3 regions of the Dyadobacter sp. HNCC25DJ186 genome follow, and region 3 is predicted to be linked to each of the others. Evidence: riboswitches for the same ligand, from Rfam matches in the RefSeq annotation. Region 3 holds a riboswitch; each other region holds the start of a gene.
The links. A riboswitch is a leader RNA that binds a small molecule or an ion and turns the genes downstream of it on or off. The one in region 3 is predicted to bind thiamine pyrophosphate.
Positions count from the first base shown of each region.

Region 1: another riboswitch for thiamine pyrophosphate. It lies ahead of thiM (hydroxyethylthiazole kinase); the one in region 3 lies ahead of AC1XUO_RS17225 (TonB-dependent receptor).
Region 2: another riboswitch for thiamine pyrophosphate. It lies ahead of thiS (sulfur carrier protein ThiS); the one in region 3 lies ahead of AC1XUO_RS17225 (TonB-dependent receptor).

Region 1 covers NZ_JBXHAS010000001.1:459,708-462,993, forward strand. The annotation lists gene thiM (hydroxyethylthiazole kinase) at 650-1,441, opposite strand; TPP riboswitch at 1,520-1,612, opposite strand; gene hxpB (hexitol phosphatase HxpB) at 1,721-2,371, shown strand; gene AC1XUO_RS01950 (sensor histidine kinase) at 2,427-3,286, shown strand, end outside.
Region 2 covers NZ_JBXHAS010000003.1:503,833-507,118, reverse strand. The annotation lists gene thiC (phosphomethylpyrimidine synthase ThiC) at 1-1,447, opposite strand, end outside; gene thiS (sulfur carrier protein ThiS) at 1,533-1,736, opposite strand; TPP riboswitch at 1,804-1,899, opposite strand; gene AC1XUO_RS11890 (GNAT family N-acetyltransferase) at 2,041-2,544, shown strand; gene AC1XUO_RS11885 (bile acid:sodium symporter family protein) at 3,268-3,286, opposite strand, start outside.
Region 3 covers NZ_JBXHAS010000005.1:269,875-273,160, reverse strand. The annotation lists gene AC1XUO_RS17225 (TonB-dependent receptor) at 1-1,329, opposite strand, end outside; TPP riboswitch at 1,445-1,540, opposite strand; gene AC1XUO_RS17220 (DUF5615 family PIN-like protein) at 1,662-1,997, opposite strand; gene AC1XUO_RS17215 (DUF433 domain-containing protein) at 1,981-2,220, opposite strand; gene AC1XUO_RS17210 (DUF1801 domain-containing protein) at 2,296-3,087, opposite strand; gene AC1XUO_RS17205 (hypothetical protein) at 3,214-3,286, opposite strand, start outside.

The DNA of each region.
Region 1 (3,286 bases), on a different contig from region 3:
ATCCCTTCGGGATTTTTAAGTAATTTATTGGGTCGCACTTATGCGATGTATTTTGAATTTCCCGTTTTTGATTTAATTCGCTGACTTCCAAAATTTTCGACATGATAAAAATCCCGAAGGGATGAAAATATTATAGCAAAGGCCCATTTGATGAAAACCAAAACCCCGAAGGGGTGACAGAACTTTTGCGAAAAAATTTCATTAATCACTAAACAACCGCCAAACGATTTAATTCCTGCATCGTAATAGCTGCCAGCCATCAAGAAAGCGAACTTAAAACAAACTTGGGATCTGCGATTTTTAACCGTCATCCTGATCTTTTTTTCATAATATCAAACTTCGGGATTGTTAAAAATGTCAGAATAATTTGATTGATATGGATGAATTTTGTCACCCCTTCGGGGTTTCGCCTAGAACCGTCATCCTGTTTTCTATAATAATTTCATCCCTTCGGGATTTTTAAGTAATTTCTTTGGCCGCACTTATGCGATGTATTTTGAATTTCCCGTTTTTGATTTAATGCGCTGACTTCCAAAATTTTCGACCTGATAAAAATCCCGAAGGGATGACATTATTATAGCAAAGGTCCCTTTGATGAAAACCAAAACCCCGAAGGGGTGACAGAACATTTGCGAAAAAATTTCATTAATCACTTAACAACCGCCAAACGATCCAATTCCTCAGCCGTGACAGCTGACAGCGCATCCAAAAATGCAATCTGAAACGAACCTGGAAGCTGCGATTTCTCAAATGCTTTTTCACCACAAACACCCATGGTCACCGCCGCCGAAATTGCCGCTTCAAAAACATCTGGCTGAATGGCACAAAAAGCACCGGCAACAGCTGAGGCTGAACAACCCATGCCCGTAACCCTGGTCATTAAAGGAACACCATTTTCTACATAGACAACTTTTTCTCCGCTGACGATAATATCCGTGGCACCGGATACACTTACCACACACCCGAATTTCTTACTTAGTGACTTTGCAGCCTCCAGACCGTCCGTTGAACTTGAAGTACTGTCAACGCCTTTTGTCTGACCATTGGCGCCCGCCAGCGCGAGAATTTCCGATCCGTTTCCACGGATCAGCGTAGGTGACGCCAGGTTCAATAATTCAGATAAAACGGAATTCCGGTAAGGTGTCGCCCCTGCCCCAACCGGATCCAGAATTATTGGTTTTCCTGATTTTTTGGCAGCGATCATGGCCTTCTTCATTCCTTCCACCCATAGCGGGGAAAGTGTTCCAATATTCACGACCAAAGCTCCTGCAATCCCAACCATATCTTCAACTTCTTCAACCGCATGCGCCATAACCGGCGAAGCACCGACGGCGAGAAGTGCGTTGGCAGTAAAATTCATCACGACAAAATTGGTGATGTTATGAACGAGAGGCGATATCGCTCTGAGTTCTGTCAAATTTGATGCTATTTTGGAATTCATCTTATCGGGATTTGATAATAAACAAATCGAATTGGCGCCAGGCAGCGGATTCCCGAAAAGAGATAACAGAAAATAAAATTCTGTATAAACGCTTTTTCCTACGACAGTATGAACTGTTTCAGGTTCAAAGGGTATTTCTCAGTCCAAATTGGGACACCCCTAAAGCCATTCTTAATTACGAATGTAGTAGTTTTGATTATGATTAAAAACAGAAAGTCCTTTTATTAGCTACTTTCTTCGATCTTACTAACTCATATTTACAATTTCTATTTCTTTAAAATGATTAAAGCGGCGATATTTGACATGGACGGATTGCTTATTGATTCAGAACCGATCTGGACAGAGGCAGCCACAGAAGTGATGCAAAAGGTAAACTTCCAGCTGACCCATGATCTGAAACTTCAAACCACAGGCTTATCCATAAAATTATTTCTTGAATTCTGTTACCGTATCCAACCCTGGAACACACCCAGCAGGGATGAACTAGAGCATGAAATTTTAACGATTGCGACAAGAAATATTATCGCGCACGCTCAGCCGATGCCAGGTGCACTGGCACTGGTAAAAAGCCTGCATGATCAAAAATTGAAACTTGCAGTTGCTTCCGCATCACCTATGGAGCTGATAGAAGCGGTTCTAAGACGTCTAGAAATTGTAGATTGTTTTGAAACCTGGCATTCTGGCGAGCTTGAACAGCATACCAAGCCCCATCCGGCCGTTTATATAACCACAGCTGCCAAACTTGGAATTCCACCGCATGAATGTATGGCTTTTGAAGATTCTTTCACAGGTTTGCGTTCTGCACATGCGGCTAAAATGATCACCATCTGCGTTCCAAATGCCGAGGTTTACGATGATCCGAAATTTGATCTGGCACATTACAAAATCAGGTCACTCGAGGAATTTAATATTCTTTCTGTTGGTGTTTGATGTTTGATCATAAAAGCGATCTTAGCTAAATTAACTTTCCCTAAAACCCTCCAAAATGACCGGTTTACGCCATTTCAGCATCATGATCGCCGTGAGGATTACCGTTATTATCCTCACGATTATCGGTCTGTTCTGGCTTACGAACTACCATACCAATGTAGGTTTGATATGTATTCTCGGATCCATTATTGTCTTCGCCCAGGCAGCATCGCTATATAATTATGTTACCAAGGTTAACAGAAAACTTATCTATTTTCTGGAATCTGTACGCTATTCTGATTTCACGATTAATTTTCGTGCAGACAATACCATGGGCGCTACTTTTCGGGAACTTAACCAGCAGTTCAACGAAGTTTTACAGGCTTTCCGACAGGCACGGGCAGAGAAAGAAGCGAGTCTGCAATATCTGAATACGATTGTCCAGCATATCGGGACCGGTCTTATCACTTTCGATGGGACAGGCCAGGTTAACATCATCAACAGCGCAGCGCTGAGGATGCTGGGGATTTATCGTCTTCATAATTTGAGCGAACTGGAAGAAAAACATCCGAGATTATACGAACTTTTATCAGATCTGAATTCCGGAGTCCGCGAATTATACCGCACACCATCTGACCAGCCGCTTGCGCTGCAAGGTGCTGCCATTCAGATGCATGGAAAATGGGTTCGTATTGTGGTTTTACAAAATATTCAAACAGAACTTCAACAGCAGGAAGTTGAATCCTGGCAAAATCTGACGCGTGTGCTGCGGCATGAGATCATGAATTCCATGACACCGATCGTCTCCTTAGTCGGGACTATGCGTCTGATTGTCAACGAAGATATAGAAAAAAGCACAACCAATCAGGAAGCTGTCGGGGATTTGAAGGAAGCCCTGCAAACATTGGAAAAAAGAAGTAAAGGTATGATGCAGTT
Region 2 (3,286 bases), on a different contig from region 3:
ACCAGCCGATCATGGCCGCGCCGATGGCTGAGGTAATGTGGTCGTAACCGGGAGCGATATCAGTTGTTAACGGCCCTAATGTGTAGAATGGTGCTTCCTGACAATGTTCCAGTTGTTTTTCCATATTTTCCTTGATCAAATGCATCGGCACGTGACCAGGACCTTCGATAATAGTCTGGATATCATGTTTCCAAGCGATTTTTGTCAGTTCACCCAACGTTTCCAGTTCAGAGAATTGTGCTGCATCATTTGCGTCTGCGATGCAGCCCGGACGCAATCCGTCACCCAGTGAAAAGGCAACATCATAGGCTTTCATGATCTCGCAGATCTCTTCAAAATGGGTATAAAGGAAGTTTTCTTTATGATGTGCGAGACACCATTTAGCCATAATGGAGCCGCCGCGGGAAACAATTCCGGTAAGTCTTTTGGCGGTTAGTGGTATATAACGCAGCAAAACACCCGCATGGATTGTGAAATAATCCACACCTTGCTCGGCCTGTTCAATCAATGTATCCCTGAACAATTCCCAGGTCAGATCTTCGGCTTTTCCATTCACTTTTTCTAAGGCCTGATAAATTGGAACAGTACCGATCGGGACGGGAGAATTCCGGATAATCCATTCACGTGTTTCATGAATATTTTTTCCGGTTGAAAGATCCATGATCGTATCAGCGCCCCAGCGACATGCCCAAACTGCCTTTTCCACTTCTTCCTCAATACTAGAGGAAACTGCGGAATTGCCAATATTGGCGTTAATTTTAACTAGAAAATTTCGCCCGATGATCATCGGTTCACTTTCCGGATGATTGATGTTGACTGGAATTACAGCCCGTCCGGCCGCCACTTCTGAGCGTACAAATTCCGGTGTGATGAAATTTTTAGGCGTGTTGGCTCCGAAACTGTGTCCGGCATGTTGGTGACAGAGGGTATTGACTTTGCTGTTTATTTCCTTGATCTGCTCTTCAATCCGCTGGTTTTCACGAATGGCGATATATTCCATTTCAGCTGTGATAATTCCTTGTTTTGCATAATGCAATTGAGAAACGTTTTGTCCGGCCTTAGCACGGAGCGGTTTGCTGATATGTGCAAATCTTAGCGAATCCAGACTGCTGTCATTTTTTCTTTTCGTCCCATAATCAGAAGAAATTGAATCCAGTTGCTCCACATCGCCGCGTTTCATAATCCAGGAAGTTCTCAGCGGTTCCAGTCCCTTTTTTACATCAATTTCGATATTCGGATCAGTGAATGGACCGCTGGTATCATACACAGTAACCGAAGGATTTTTTTCAGTCAAACCTACTTTTCCATGCATTCTGGTATCATTTAGCGCTATTTCGCGCATGGCTACGGAGATATCATGCAGCTTGCCTTTAACATAAATTTTTGTTGATTTTGGAAAAGGCGTGCGGGTAATTACTTCTGTGTTCGGTGTTTTTTCTATTTTCATGGGTAGGTAATTTTGGCTATTAGCGATTGGCTGTTAGCTTATTGTATTATAGAATGATTTTGGATGTGATTGTCAGACCGCCTTCTCATCCGCCCTGCGTAGCTTTGATCAGGGTGATTTTATCATCGGGATTAAGGATGTGAACTGGCCATTCCCTTTTTGGAACAATGACCTGGTTGATCGCGATGGCAATTCCTTTTTTGGAATCTGCGAACAAATAGGACAAAAGCTGTTCAACTGAAAAATGTTCCGGAATTTGGGTACGTTGTTGATTAATGCTTATTTCCATTCTGAAAAACGTTTTATGAGAAAAACTTCAGGAATGGACCTTGCGAAAGATTCATTAAGATACAGCAGCAGTATCTCTTACTTTTCCCTATCGGCAGTACTAACTGCATCAGGTTCAAAGGGTATTATCTCAGTCCGCATACGGGACACCCCTAAAGTTTCCGTAAAGCTATTGGAAAAAACGGAGTTTCAAAAAAATAATATTTAATCCTGAATTTTGAAGATTGGGAAACTGTGAAAGTTTTGTTAATTATGAGGTAACTTTGAATTTGTCATATTAACACCTCAAAAAGAATCTGCTTTTAATGGATCTTATTATCAGAAATGCTGCTCCGAAGGACTTGCCGGCCATCTTGGAAATTATTAACCAAGCTATTTTAGAAACGACCGCCATTTATGATTACGAGATCAGAACTTTGGAAGAACAGACTGCCTGGTTTAACAAAATGATAGAGGATGGTATGCCGGTGATCGTGGCGGAATTTGAAAAGGAGGTAATTGGATATGGATCATATAATATTTTCCGTCCAAAAATTGGTTACAAATTCAGTGTCGAACATTCGATTTATCTAAATGACAAATCTCGTGGAATTGGGGTAGGGGGGAGGTTATTGGGAAGTTTGATCCAGCGCGCAAAAGAATCGGGTTTGCATACGATGATAGCAGGGATTGATGCTACAAATCGTGGCAGTATTAAATTTCACGAAAAATATGGATTTGTTGAAAAGGGCTATTTGCGGGAAGTGGGTTATAAATTCGATCAATGGTTAGATCTCGTATTCATGCAGTTAATTCTGAAAGAGGACTAGACAAGCCCTGAAAGGGCGACATATCTTAGAATCGGGCATCGCCCGATTGATTCGGGATGTTGGAATTGATCCGCGCGCAAACCGGCGATGTATAATCACGATGACATCGGGCGATGTATAATCACGATGACATAGGTCAATGAATTATCACAATGGCATAGGTCAATGAATTACCACAATGGCATAGGGCAATGTATTATCACGATGACATAGGGCAATGTATTATCACGACGCCATCGGGCAATGGATAATCAACAATGTCAACCGGCAATGTATAATCACGATGACATAGGGCAATGTATTATCGCGACGCCATCGGGCAATGGATAATCAACAATGTCAACCGGCAATGTATAATCACGATGACATCTGGCGATGTATAATCACGACGCCATCGGGCAATGGATAATCAACAATGTCAACCGGCAATGTATAATCACGATGACATCTGGCGATGGATAATCACGACGCCATCGGGCAATGGATAACCAACGACGCTAACTGGCAATGTATAATCACGATGACATCGGGCAATGGATAACCAACGACGCTAACTGGCAATGTATAATCACGAAGCCATCGGGCAATGGATAACTTACGATGCTAACCGGCGATGTATAACCACGATCGCATAGGGCGATGTATAACCCACGGCACCATCGGGCGATGCCCGATGTTAAGTTATGGCACCCTTTCAGGGCTAGGACGCCATAACAAAAATTTCTAGTGTGCCCTTCCGGTT
Region 3 (3,286 bases):
ATTATCCAGCCATCTGCGGCGGATAAGGTCAGTTCCTGAAATCGTATCATTTCCGGAAATTAGATTAGGCAGATTGTAACTGCTGAATTGGTCATTCTTGCGATACTGCTCATAATAGCCCAAACCACGAACAAGAAATCCGTTCAGGTTTAATGTCAGATTATTGTTCAACGTATGCGAGGTAACAACCTGATAATGATCCTGACGATAATTGTCAACCTCATTTTTATAAGTGTAAGAATTGAAAGTCCGGTCGTTAGCATTCAGCAAATTTTGGGCATCTTTTTCATCGAGTCCGTTGCGGTCAATGTAAGCTAAAATTCCTTCACGGTCGCCGCGCAGTTTAGCTTCGGGAACTCCGTTCCATGATTGATAAGTTTTTTCTTTTCCTGAAAATACATTGACACGAACAAAGCTTTTTTTACCAAAATATGCACCTGATAAGTAATAGGAATGAAGTTCTGAAGATGCGCGGTCAACATATCCATCAGATGAAACACGCGACAAACGGGCATCAAAAGTGAATTTATCTTTTACCAGACCACTCCCGATTTTAAACGTATTTTTGAAGGTATTAAAAGAACCGTAAGAATTGTTGAGCTCGGCATAAGCCTCTTTGCGAAACTGGTTTGTGCTGATGTTCACGGTCGCGCCGAAAGCCCCGGCACCATTGGTGGAAGTTCCAACACCGCGCTGAATCTGAATACTACTAACCGAAGAAGCAAAATCCGGCATATTGACCCAGAAAACACCCTGACTTTCAGCATCGTTATAAGGAATTCCATTGACAGTCACATTGATCCTGGTGGCATCCGTGCCACGAATTCGGATTCCTGTGTAACCCACACCGCCGCCGGCGTCACTTGTGCTTACAAGCGAAGGCGTAAAATTCAGGAGTACGGGAAGGTCTTGTCCGAGATTCTGCTTGTTAAGTGCTTCGGCGCTGACATTGGTATATGCCATGCCCGTTTTGTCATTAACCCGGGTTGCGTTCACAATGACTTCATCTGCCTGAAAAGTATTTTTTTGCAGTTTTATTTCAAGCGATTTTTCTGTGGGTGCGTTGGTTGCGTCAAGTTTGACTGACTGATATCCAACATAGGATATTTCCAGTGAAGTAATGTTGTCCGAGATATTCCGGAGCGTAAATCTACCGTTGGCATCCGTTGTAGTTCCCCTGATATCACCAGCCTTAACGGTTGCTCCGGGTAATGGTTTTCCATCTTCCTGATCGGTGATCTGACCAGTTAATGTTTTTTGAGCATAAACAGATAGGCTCAGTAAAGTGCTGATAACGAGTGTTAAAAGACAGGTCGTAACTTTTCGCATTGCGATCAATAATTGTTACGAACAGGCAGGGGCCACCTATCCTTTGGTTCAATAAATATGGTTATTCGATACAGCTTATCAGGTAGTTTTGAAAATTATGAAATTTCCGCTGGTCCTGAGTTTAGCTTTCTCTTCCTACGCCGGCATTATCCGGATCAGGTAATATGGGTATGATCTCAGCCCGTTAGGTAGGGCACCCCTATGAGATTATGCTGCAAAGATATGGATAATGGTGTGTGGAAGCAAGAGTAACCGTATTATCCAAAACAATTACCGAGTTATTTTTTTAGTCACAACCGAGTATTGGATTAGAAAATACCCTCCAATATTTTCTAATCCTGATTCATGGAAATCACAATTGGTCCGGCAGACAGCGTATTCATATGAAACAGTTTTCTAATTCTGGGAGAGAGTTTCGTCAATTCAGCATAGGTATTTATTTCTGCGTTTAAGACAATTACCGAAATTGTGTATTTACTGAAATCTTGCTGGTGTTGTAAGTTTTTATCAAAAGTGAGGAGAATATTAATATTATTTTTGAGCATTAGCTTTAATAACTCCCCATTTTTTACACCACTCCATCCCATATCTCTTACGGTGAAAACTTCATATTCAGAAAAGTCAAGCTTTAATCGCTTAGGCAAATTTTTATCAAGCAACAGTCGCATAAAGTTGCTCTATATTTTTCGATGTTAACAATTTATTCGCAGCTTCCAGAACAGAAACAGCCTGTTGTCTCGTGACTGTCGGAAAATCATCCAGAAAATCGTCAAGGGAAATACCTGCCTCTAAATGATCGAACAGAGTTTCGACAGGCACACGAGTTCCTTTGAAGACGGGCTGCCCACCCAAGATTTCCTGATTCGTAGTAATAAGTGTTTTAATATCCATAACTAAATTTACTTATTATTTTACAATGTGCAAGCTATTGTTTATCAACGAATTACAATGTACGGCTAATTCTTGTCATTTCTCAACTAACGCCAACCACGATATCAAAACGTCCTGCAATATTTTCTCCTTGACTCTGACATCTTCCAGATCTATAAATACAACCGTCCTTCTGCCGTCCTTATAATCACCTTCCAAAAATCCTTCCGTATCATTAACCTTGGCGCCACTTGGAAAGACCAGCATAACTCTTCCCTTATGAAGGTTCATCACGACGATATCGCGTTTATATTCTTTAGCATCAAACGGCTTCATTTCTCCGGAATAGTAAAAACTCGGATTATTCCATTTGATTTGTTCGGCGATTTCTTTGTCAGTACTCAAAATAATTTCCCTGATCGTTTCTACGACACCGCGTAGTTCAGGATCAAGCTTTTTTATATGCTCACTTACTTGTTCAGAATCAGAAAGTTTAATCGCTTTTGCAGTTGATGCTTTTTTCGGTTTGACGGTAGGCTTTTCAAGATTTTTCTCGATCCTGTATTTTGTGATTTTAGCGATCAAATCAATTGGAAGCGGTTTGTCCAAAGGAAATTGAACACCGCCTTTCGAGCCTTTGTAGCCGGATAGTGCTTCTTTAAATTCTTCCAATCCTTGTGGTGCGGGATAAAAGCCGATATGATTTTTATAGGCAGCATAATGAACCAGATTGCCGTTTAAGGTCAGAGTCGGCATACCGTAACCTATTTTCTCTTCTGCATCCGGCGCCGCTTCACGGATCGCCTTCCGCATTTGTTTCAGCAATTTTTGGGTTTCCGGAGGAAAACCGGCAATGTATTGATCGACTTCGGGATTATTTTTTTTCATGATTACCAGAATGTCTAAAATCCAAAACCTTGATATTGATGTATAATCTTAAAAATAATCTTAATATTTTGATTTATAGGACAATATAAAAGTTGGTGTGCACTTTTTTAGTTATTAAAAATTCAATTATTGCACTTTATTCAAAACTTTCGCCGGTTGCCTCTCCGCAATTTTTTTGTTTTTCTCTTTTAAATAAATA